Cycloclasticus pugetii PS-1: one gene and its partner. The protein of the gene in region 2 binds, or shares a complex with, the protein of the main gene of each other region. Links are inferred from orthologs where the notes say so. Each region holds a gene or a part of one and is shown on either strand. Other genes may lie near its edges.

Region 1 (5,467 bases), 2.2 Mb from region 2 along the record:
ACTATTTCACTCGTTAACCAAGCACATAACAATATTGCGAATTATCTTTCAGAGGGCGATATTGCCGTTGATGCCACAATGGGTAATGGCTTTGATACGCTCTTTTTAGCCAAGCAAATTGGTGAGGCAGGAAAAGTCTACTCGTTCGACTTACAAGCCGCCGCTTTGCACACAACAGAGCAACGGCTAAGCAAAGAAAAACTATTACACCGGGTTTGCCTGATACAAGATGATCACTCACAATTATCAGCTTACTTAACGAAGGACGATGTTCATTCGATTCGTTGTGCGATGTTTAATTTAGGCTATTTACCGGGTAGTGATAAATTACTGCAAACGACGCCAAACTCTACGCTTCAGGCATTAGAGTCAGCGATTGCCCTGTTGGCACAGCCAGGTATTATTTCTATACTGGCTTACACAGGACATACTGGTGGTCGAGAGGAAACTGAGTCTGTAAAAAGTTGGGCGAAGACACTGCCAAAAAAACAATACGAGGTGACTATTCAAATACCTAGTGCAACAAAAAATAGCCCACCAGAACTTATTTTGATAGAGCACCTGTAATTAATCATGCCATAACGTTTAAGACACGCGTCGCCTTTATACACGGTTCTTTTTATTATCTTTCAGTGGGTTTTAGTATTTTCCAAGCCTTATCTACTTTAGCCAAGCTATTACCCTTAGGGATTTCGCCCGCTTGGTTTCACCTTAAAAAAGCACCACCGAGTAACGATTAGCAAGGACAAACCGGCCCCTAAGATATCAGCAAACCAATCATACAAATCCGACTCACGCCCTGATATAAATGACTGATGCCATTCATCACTGGCCGCATAGAGCGCTGAAAAAATAAAGGCCACAATGAGCGCTCGTTGTTCGTTTTTGATTACTTGGGTGAAATAAGCTAACGCAAAGAAACCTAAAACAGCATAGGCAATTGCATGAATAACCTTATCTTGATGTGCAAATAGCACTGGCGTTGGTAACGCTGACTGATGGGATAAGTAAAAAATAAGCCCACAATAGCCCACCAACAAAGCCAAGCAAACGCCTTTCACGTTAGGCGAATACCGTACTGGCTTCAAACACGGGGCCATCGACACAGACTCGTTTCATCGCCTCACCCTCTTTTGTCTTCACCTTAACAACACAACCGGCACAACCACCAACGGCGCATGCCATATATTCTTCAAGCGACACTTGGCATGAAATATTAAATTCTTTGGCCAATGCAGCCACCGCTTTTAACATCGGCGTGGGGCCACAGGAATATATCTCTACCTGTTGCCGCTGTGCTTCACTAAGGGCATTCAGCCAATCGCGTGCTAGGTCGGTAATATAACCTTGATAAACACCATCATAATTTTGCAAACTGGCTAAACGGCTGGGAATCCCCCACTCTTCTAATAATGGTAAACCATCACTAACGCTTGCTTCAATACCATCAAGCGCCAATGCCGATGCCTTTCTTTGAAACGGAAAAGGAACTTCTGAGCCCATAAAAACAACCGGTGTTATCTCAGTTTGATTGTCTTTTATATACTCTGATAAACAAATCATGGGAGGAATACCGACGCCACCACCCAACAGCAAGGCCCTAGGTTTGTTGGTGTTTAACTCAAATGGTCGACCAATTGGCCCCATCACGTTAATTGTCTCACCCACTGCGCGTTTTGCGAGCAATTCTGTCCCTGCACCCACCGCCTTATATAAAAACTCAACCCAACCTTCTGAAGCGCAAGCACGCATAATCGATAATGGGCGACGCATTAAACGTTGGGGGTCACATTGAATGTGTGCAAACTGTCCTGGCTGTGCTGAGGCTGCACACTTAGGCGCCTTCACGCGTAAAACGTATTGCTCTTGTTCAAACGCCTGTTGCGCCAAAATTTCAGCATCTTCTAAAAAGATGGTGTTTCGTGTATTTTCTTGCATTATTCCTCGAAAACTAAGTGGCCATTAACCAGTGTATGCGTTACTTTGCCTTTCATTTGATGCCCAAGGTAAGGCGTGTTTATTCCTTGGCTAAACCAATGTTCCTCATCAACTAGCCAAGTTTTATCAGGGTCAACAATACAAAGGTCTGCTGGAGCGCCTTCCGACAGACGCCCTGTTGCCAGCCCCAGTGTCACTGATGGCCCATCCGTTAAACGACTCACCATTTGAGATAAATCCAATATTCCCTCATCTACCAGTGTCAGCATTAATGGTAACACCGTTTCTAAACTTGAAATGCCCGGCTCAGTTGATGGGAAGGGGGCTTGTTTAGCTTCTGCCTCATGCGGTCGATGACCTGAGCTAACACTCAATATTCCTTTTGCAACACCCGCCACTAACGCATCTCTGTCTTCTACTGAACGCAGTGGTGGTGAAGTATGATAGTTTGCGTCAAACGTACCCACATCAAATTCAGTTAAGCTTAATTGGTATGCATGTACATCTGCCGAAATGGCATCATTAGTAGCCTGCGCTCTTGCAATCATCGTCACAGCCCTTGCTGAAGACACGCCCGTTAAATGAATTCTCGCACCCGTTTCTTCGGCTAATTCAATCATCTGTGCGATAGCTACTGTTTCTGCTGAAACAGGGATGCCCGATAAACCCAATTTAGAACTCACCGAGCCATCATGAATACAACCATCATCTTTAATCGATATATCTTCTGGTTTGAGTATCACCAGCAGGTCATGGGTACTGGCATACTGTAAAGCACGCCTTAATATTTGGTTATCAATCGTATTATTGGGTGCTTGGCTTACGGCAACACAACCTGCTTTTTTCAAGGCATACATTTCACTCAGCGCCTTACCTTGTAGCCCAACCGTTAAAGCGCCTAATGGCAGTACTTTTGCCGAACCAGCCAAGGCCGCTTTGTCCAAAATCAGTTGCACAACAGAAGGGGTATCTAATACTGGCTGGGTATCTGGCAAACAACAAATTGAGGTATAACCGGCCGATACAGCAGCTTTTGTTTCGCTCTGTATTGTTGCCTTATGTTCATAACCCGGCTCTCTTAGACTGGCATTTAAATCTACAAAGCCCGGTAACACCCATTTATTGCTGGCATCTATACTCTGTTGTGCAACAAAGCCCGCTGGCTTCTCACCCACCGATTGAATTTGACCGTTGGCAATATAGACATCCTTAACTGCATCACAGGCATTAGCTGGGTCAACGACTCGGCCATTTTTGATGTGTATCTTCATCCCTTAACTACCTTATTTTGACCCAGCGTAAGTGTCATCACCGCCATGCGGATAGCAATGCCATTCGTCACTTGCTGCAAAATAACCGAATTGGCACCATCAGCAACGGCAGCTTCCATTTCCACGCCACGATTAATCGGCCCTGGGTGCATCACGGTGACATCCGGCTTGGCATACGCCAACTTTTCTTCCGTCAGGCCAAAACACTCAAAATACTCGTGCTCACTGGGTAAGAGTGCAGCGCCCATTCGTTCACGTTGCAAACGCAGCATGATCACCACATCTACATCATCAAGCCCTGTACGTAAATCGCCATACACGTGCACACCTAATGAATTAACATCACTCGGTAACAACGTCTTCGGAGCAATAACTCGCACCTCTTTAACCTCTAGCGTATTAAGCGCATGAATTTGCGAGCGAGCAACTCGTGAATGCAAGATATCGCCAATAATGGCAACTTTCAAATGCTTAAACTCCTTCTTTACTCGACGAATAGTAAACATGTCGAGCATCGCCTGAGTGGGATGTGCGTGGCTTCCATCGCCAGCATTAATAACGCTGACATGTGGCTCTACATGTCGCGCGATAAAATGTGCCGCGCCACTATCGGAGTGCCTCACCACAAACATATCGGCCTGCATCGCTTCTAAATTACGAATCGTGTCGAGAATGCTTTCGCCTTTAGAGGTTGCAGACGTTGCTATATTTAAATTAATCACATCCGCAGATAAACGTTTTGCAGCTAAATCAAACGTCGTACGTGTTCGCGTGCTGTTTTCAAAAAACAAATTAACAATCGTTTTTCCACGCAGTACGGGGACTTTTTTTACCGCCTGATGACCTACGCTCGAGAATGACTCGGCGACATCCATAATCTCTATCAGGGTTTCTTTAGAAAGACCCTCGGTGGTTAGAAAGTGGCGGAGTTGTCCCTGTTCATCAAGTTGTAAACGGGAACTATCGGGTGCTTTGAAGGACGTACTAGCAGGTTGCTTGCTAGAGCTCATATCAGTCAATTCCGGTTAGTTTCTAGCGCTAAAGGCGCCGGGCCGATCAATTTTACCTGTTTTTCAGGTAACAAATCCAGTTTCACACCGACTATATCTGCATGAAGCGGCAATTCTCTCGCCCCACGGTCTACTAAAACCGCCAACGTAACACTATCAGGGCGACCGTAATCAAAAATTTCATTTAATGCTGCACGGATCGTTCGGCCTGTATAGAGAACATCATCCACCAAGATAATGTGCTCGTTTTCAACCTTAGCAGGGATATTACTTGGCTTAACCTGTGGATTTAAGCCTATGCGTGAAAAGTCATCCCGGTAGAATGAAATATCAATTTCACCAAGCGGTTTATTCAACCCTAGTTTCTGATGTAACTTTTCTGCCACCCATAACCCGCCGGTATGCACCCCTATCATCAGTGGCTCAACTATTTGCTTGCGCTCCATCATTTGTGCCAACTCATCTGCCATTGTGTTTATGATGGCATCAATATCAATAGCTTTTAACTCTGTATCCATACTTATTGCTTGTGTTGTTGTGTGTTTAACCAGCTTTGTAAAATCAACTGCGCAGCGACTTGGTCTTGAACTTCCCATAACTTATCGGCACTCACCTGAACCTCATCAAACAATATTTGTTTTGCTTCAAATGTTGTCAGCGCCTCATCAAATAATTCAACGGGGCATTGATACCGCCCTTCTAACTGTCTAGAAAACCGCTCCATTTTTGGCGTAACTGTATTATCACTACCATCTTCTTGGCGAGAAATACCAACTATCATTTTTGTTGGCTGCCAGGTCTCAATAATTTTTGTTAACTCGTCCCAGCCGGTCTTTTGTCTCACTGCTTTAACCGTTGTTAAGGCATTGGCAATGTGTGTCTGTGTATCACCCACAGCAACACCTATTTTTTTTACACCATAATCAAAACCTAGGCATACCGCCATTAGCAATGACCCACATCAGAACTCATCAAACTAATATCAACACCTATTCTATGCGCCGCCAATTCCCAGCGTTGCGGGAGAGGCTCATCAAAAATAATATGTGGTTCAGCTTGGCCATGTAACCAAGAATTCCGCTGAATTTCCTGCTCCAATTGCCCTGCAGCCCAGCCCGCATAACCCAGCGCAACCATCCATTTCTCGGGCCCTTTACCTTCGGCAATTGCTTCTAAAATATCTTTTGAGCTGGTCAGCGCAAACTCATCATTCACCGTTAACGTAGAATCCCAGTTGCCTACCGGCGT
Region 2 (4,138 bases):
ACCTTGCTAGCGCAGAAATAGGTGGCGCCATGAAAAATATCTTAGCCATTGCTGCCGGTATTTCTGATGGTTTAGGTTACGGAGCCAATGCTCGAGCCGCATTAATCACCCTAGGCTTAACTGAAATGGTACAACTCGGCCATGTCTATAATTGCTCGGAAAGTTCTTTTCTTGGCTTAGCCGGTGTCGGTGATTTAGTATTGACTTGTACCGATAATCAATCACGTAACCGACGTCTTGGTTTACAGCTTGGACAGGGTAAAAAAATTGATGACGCAAAACAAACGATTGGCCAAGAAGTAGAAGGCATCCATGCTGCTCGTGAAGTGCATGCTATTTGTGAAAAGTGGTCACTCGATATGCCCATCTGCATTCAAACATACCGAATTTTGTATGAAGGATTAGCCCCTGACGTAGCCGTTAGATATTTGCTCAGCCGCGCTCAATTGGCCGAACCTCAGCTAGACTAGTTTTTACCATTCGAAATCATGTTGGCGCCATGCCTCATACACCGCTACAGCAACTGAGTTTGATAAATTAAGGCTTCTATTACCCTCCTTCATTGGAATTAAAAGTCGCTGCTGCTCTGGTAAGGCTTCAATAAATGCCTTTGGCAAGCCTCTCGTTTCAGGACCAAAAACCAAGGCATCGCCAGCTTGATAGCTGACCTGCGAATAATTACTTTTTGCAAACCTAGAAAAAGCAAACACCCTGTTTGGTTTTTCGCCGTCTAAAAATTCATCAAAATTTTGATATTCCTTCACATCCGCCACGTCTCGGTAATCCATCCCTGCTCGCCTTAACTGTTTATCGTTAATTTCGAAACCGAGCGGGTGAATCAAACTTAAACGCACCCCAGCATTAGCGCAAAGGCGCATTACATTACCCGTATTAGGAGGAATTTCTGGTTCAAATAAAACGACATGGATCATGATGATATTAACCTTGGGTTAACTGGTATAATTGAGCATATTATCTCACTATCAGTCAGCAAATGTTACACCCTAAATTAGCCTCTTACTTTTGTGGAATGCGATTCCAAACACCCGTTGTCTTACTTTCTGGCTGTGTTGGCTTCGGTCAAGAATACACCCGCGTAGAGGGTTTTTCTCATCGAGATATTGGCGCTGTTTGTCTTAAAGGCACCACGTTGAGCGCCCGCCCTGGAAACCCAACACACCGCGTTTACGAAACCCCATCGGGCATGTTAAACGCGATTGGCCTGCAAAACCCCGGTGCCAATAAGGTTGTTGATGAGATACTTCCTTCGCTAAATTTCCAAGAAACTCGTTTTATTGCGAATGTTTCTGGCTCCACCATCGAAGAATACACTGAGGTAACACGGCTTTTTGATCAATCTGCTATTGATGCCATAGAAATTAATATTTCTTGCCCGAATGTAAAAGAAGGTGGTGTGACATTTGGCAACGATCCTGACATGTCTGCACGCGTGGTAGAAGCCTGTCGATCCGTTACCAACAAACCACTAATTACTAAACTATCCCCCAATCAAACAAATATTGCTGACAATGCACAACGTTGTATTGACGCCGGTAGCGATGCCTTTTCAGTCATCAACACTTTAATGGGCATGGCTATCGACACCAACACAAGAACCCCCATTATTGGTAATGTACAGGGCGGGCTTTCTGGCCCGGCAATTAAACCCATTGCTTTATTGAAAGTTCATCAAGTCTATCAAGTCTGCAAAGCACATAATATTCCTATTATTGGCCAAGGCGGTATCACTACCGCTAATGATGCCCTTGAGTTTATTATTGCTGGAGCTAGCGCAGTTGGTCTTGGTACAGGGCTATTCTATGACCCCTTACTGAGTAAAAAAGTTAATGATGGGATAACCGATTATCTCGATACACACCAACTTAACCATTTTTCTGAATTAATCGGTAGCCTCGACTGTTAAGCACTAAAATCTTTAATTTTCCGAGTTAAGGTATTTCGCCCAAGGCCTAGTAATTTTGCCGCTTCTTGCCGGCGCCCCTTGGTAACATCCAATGCTTGCATAATTAATACCTTTTCTACCGAAGCCACCACCCTTTTCGCCACATCTGCTTCCCCTGCTAATAATCTTTTAGTAATATCTTCTTTTGCTGCGTCTAACCAGTCACCCTCAACCATCACTTTTTCTGTCGAGGTGATATTTTTCAACTCATCAGGTAGGTCATCTAACTGAATGATGTTACTCGGGCACATTGCAGTTAATAAATGACAGGTATTTTCAATTTGCCTAACATTACCCAACCAAGGCAAGCCTGACAGATACTGCATGGTTTCGTCATCCAACAACTTCACATCATCTTCCAACTCGCTGGCAGCCTTAGCTAAAAAATGTTTTAGAAGTAATGGAATATCTTCGCGACGTTCTCGAACCGGAGGGATTTTGATACGCACCACATTTAAACGATGGAATAAATCTTCTCTAAAAAGTTTTTCTTCAACAAGTTTTTCTAGCCCCTGATGTGTTGCCGCAATAATACGCACATCCACCTTTATTGGTTGATGACCACCGACAGAAAAGAACTCTCCATCTGACAGTACCCGCAATAAACGTGTTTGCATATCTGCTGGCATATCACCAATTTCATCTAAAAACAGCGTCCCACCATCGGCTTGCTCAAAACGCCCTTTTCGACGACTCGTTGCGCCAGTAAATGCCCCTTTCTCATGCCCAAATAGCTCAGACTCTAATAAATCTTTAGGAATCGCCGCCATATTTAACGCTATAAACGGTTTATCTCTTCTTAAACTATGTTGATGAAGGGCCTTGGCAACTAATTCCTTACCGGTGCCTGATTCTCCATTTACCATCACCGTAATATTAGACTTTGACAAGCGCCCAATCGCCCTAAAAACAACCTGCATAGCTGGAGCACTACCAATAATGCCCGACTCACTGGCCTCATCTTGAGTATCAGGTTGCTCAACAGCGCTTGTTTTCTTTTTAAGGTGCTCGTAGGCTCGTTCAACTTGATTAACAACCTCATCAACATCAAAAGGTTTAGGCAAATATTCAAAAGCACCACCATCATAGGCAGACACCGCACTGTCCATATCTGAATGAGCCGTCATCACAATCGCAGGTAAATCTGGATAATGTTTCTGTAGTTCTGCAAGGAGTTCAATGCCACTTTTGCCGGGCATACGAATATCAGTTAGCAACACATCCGGCTTATCTTTGTGCATAAGGTTTAGGATACCTTCTGCACTCTCAAAACAAGTAACTTGGTGACCCTCTCTTTTTAATGCTGTTTCCAACACCCATCGAATAGAACGATCATCATCGACCACCCATGCTTTTATCTTTTCACCCATAATTAATACTATCCATTTATCTGATGCTTACGTTTTACTCGACAACCCATTAGGTATTACACTCCCTAGTTATCCTGCTTTTTCTAGCGGTAATATTGTTGAAAAAACCGTGTGGCCCGGTTCACTGGCCACTTCTATAATGCCACTATGGCGCTGCACATTTGTCTGAGCTATTGATAAGCCCAAACCCGTTCCGTCAGTTCGCCCAGTCACCATCGGGTAGAAAATTTTTGTTTGCATCTCTTTCTCGATGCCAGGCCCGTCATCAATTACATCAATTTTTACCGCTAACTTTCTAGTCTCATCACCTATCGTAAAATTTCGATGTATTCGCGTTCTAAGGATAATTTCACCACCATCTTGAACTGCTTGCGTTGCATTCCTAACTACATTTAGTAATGCTTGAATAAGCTGATCTTTATCTGCCTTGATATCTGGAAGACTAGGATCATAATCTGCTCTTATGATGACTTTTTCATTAACCTCGGCTTCCACTAATTGCCTTACACGTTCCAAAATCACATGTATATTAATGTATTGATGATTCGGTAACTCTGATGACCCCAACATTCGATCAACTAGCGTTCTTAAGCGGTCCGCCTCTTCGATAATAACGTGTATATAGTCAGAAAAATCACCATTTAACTCTTTTGATAGCAACTGAGCAGCCCCCCTAATACCACCTAATGGGTTTTTAATTTCATGCGCAAGCCCTCGTAACATATTGGTCGCTAGTTCATTTTGCGCTAATAATTTTTCATCATGATCGATCTGTAAATAGTAATTAAAATCAACGATTTCAACG

Evidence for each region. Proteins that work in one complex are often made in the same cells at the same time.
Region 1: the proteins of CYCPU_RS0100150 (region 2) and CYCPU_RS0111070 are in contact, whole or in part, in a crystal structure (PDB 5UE9), measured with the Lactococcus lactis proteins. The link is inferred for Cycloclasticus pugetii PS-1 from one-to-one orthologs. Residues at the interface, in WP_025017116.1 of Lactococcus lactis: Gly25, Phe27, Phe29, Glu32, Tyr33, Lys35, Tyr36, Lys48, Phe56, Thr60, Pro61, Arg62, Val63, Ala64, Glu65, Thr66, Ala67, Ser68, Gly69, Met70, Ile74, Gln77, Pro223, Glu251, Phe274, Ala275, Pro277, Phe278; in WP_023189152.1 of Lactococcus lactis: Leu4, Gln5, Ala47, Ser48, Met49, Leu50, Leu51, Arg52, Arg53, Met95, Leu98, Arg223, Met224, Ala225, Cys226, Ile228, Gly229, Ala230, Cys231, Tyr232, Ala233, Val235, Glu236, His237, Asn243, His244, Ala245, Lys247, Glu250.

What each region holds. Positions count from the first base shown.
Region 1 is NZ_ARVU01000001.1:2,271,345-2,276,811, forward strand. What follows is about bases 1-3,000. They hold CYCPU_RS0111070 (dihydroorotate dehydrogenase electron transfer subunit), read right to left. Parts: upstream 1,939-3,000; coding sequence 1,063-1,938; downstream 1-1,062. Other genes in these bases: CYCPU_RS0111055 (NAD(P)/FAD-dependent oxidoreductase), read left to right, coding at 1-17; CYCPU_RS0111060 (tRNA 5-(aminomethyl)-2-thiouridylate-methyltransferase MnmM), read left to right, coding at 1-567; CYCPU_RS0111065 (VanZ family protein), read right to left, coding at 684-1,088; CYCPU_RS0111075 (dihydroorotase), read right to left, coding at 1,938-3,000. Also shown: more of CYCPU_RS0111075, read right to left, coding at 3,001-3,209; CYCPU_RS0111080 (aspartate carbamoyltransferase catalytic subunit), read right to left, coding at 3,206-4,219; bifunctional pyr operon transcriptional regulator/uracil phosphoribosyltransferase PyrR, read right to left, coding at 4,225-4,737; Holliday junction resolvase RuvX, read right to left, coding at 4,740-5,165; CYCPU_RS0111095 (YqgE/AlgH family protein), read right to left, coding at 5,165-5,467.
Region 2 is NZ_ARVU01000001.1:28,558-32,695, reverse strand. What follows is about bases 1-2,959. They hold CYCPU_RS0100150 (dihydroorotate dehydrogenase), read left to right. Parts: upstream 1-994; coding sequence 995-1,924; downstream 1,925-2,959. Other genes in these bases: ntrC (nitrogen regulation protein NR(I)), read right to left, coding at 1,921-2,959; CYCPU_RS0100155 (tRNA (cytidine(34)-2'-O)-methyltransferase), read right to left, coding at 474-932; CYCPU_RS0100160 (NAD(P)H-dependent glycerol-3-phosphate dehydrogenase), read left to right, coding at 1-470. In the rest of the region: more of ntrC, read right to left, coding at 2,960-3,333; glnL (nitrogen regulation protein NR(II)), read right to left, coding at 3,403-4,138.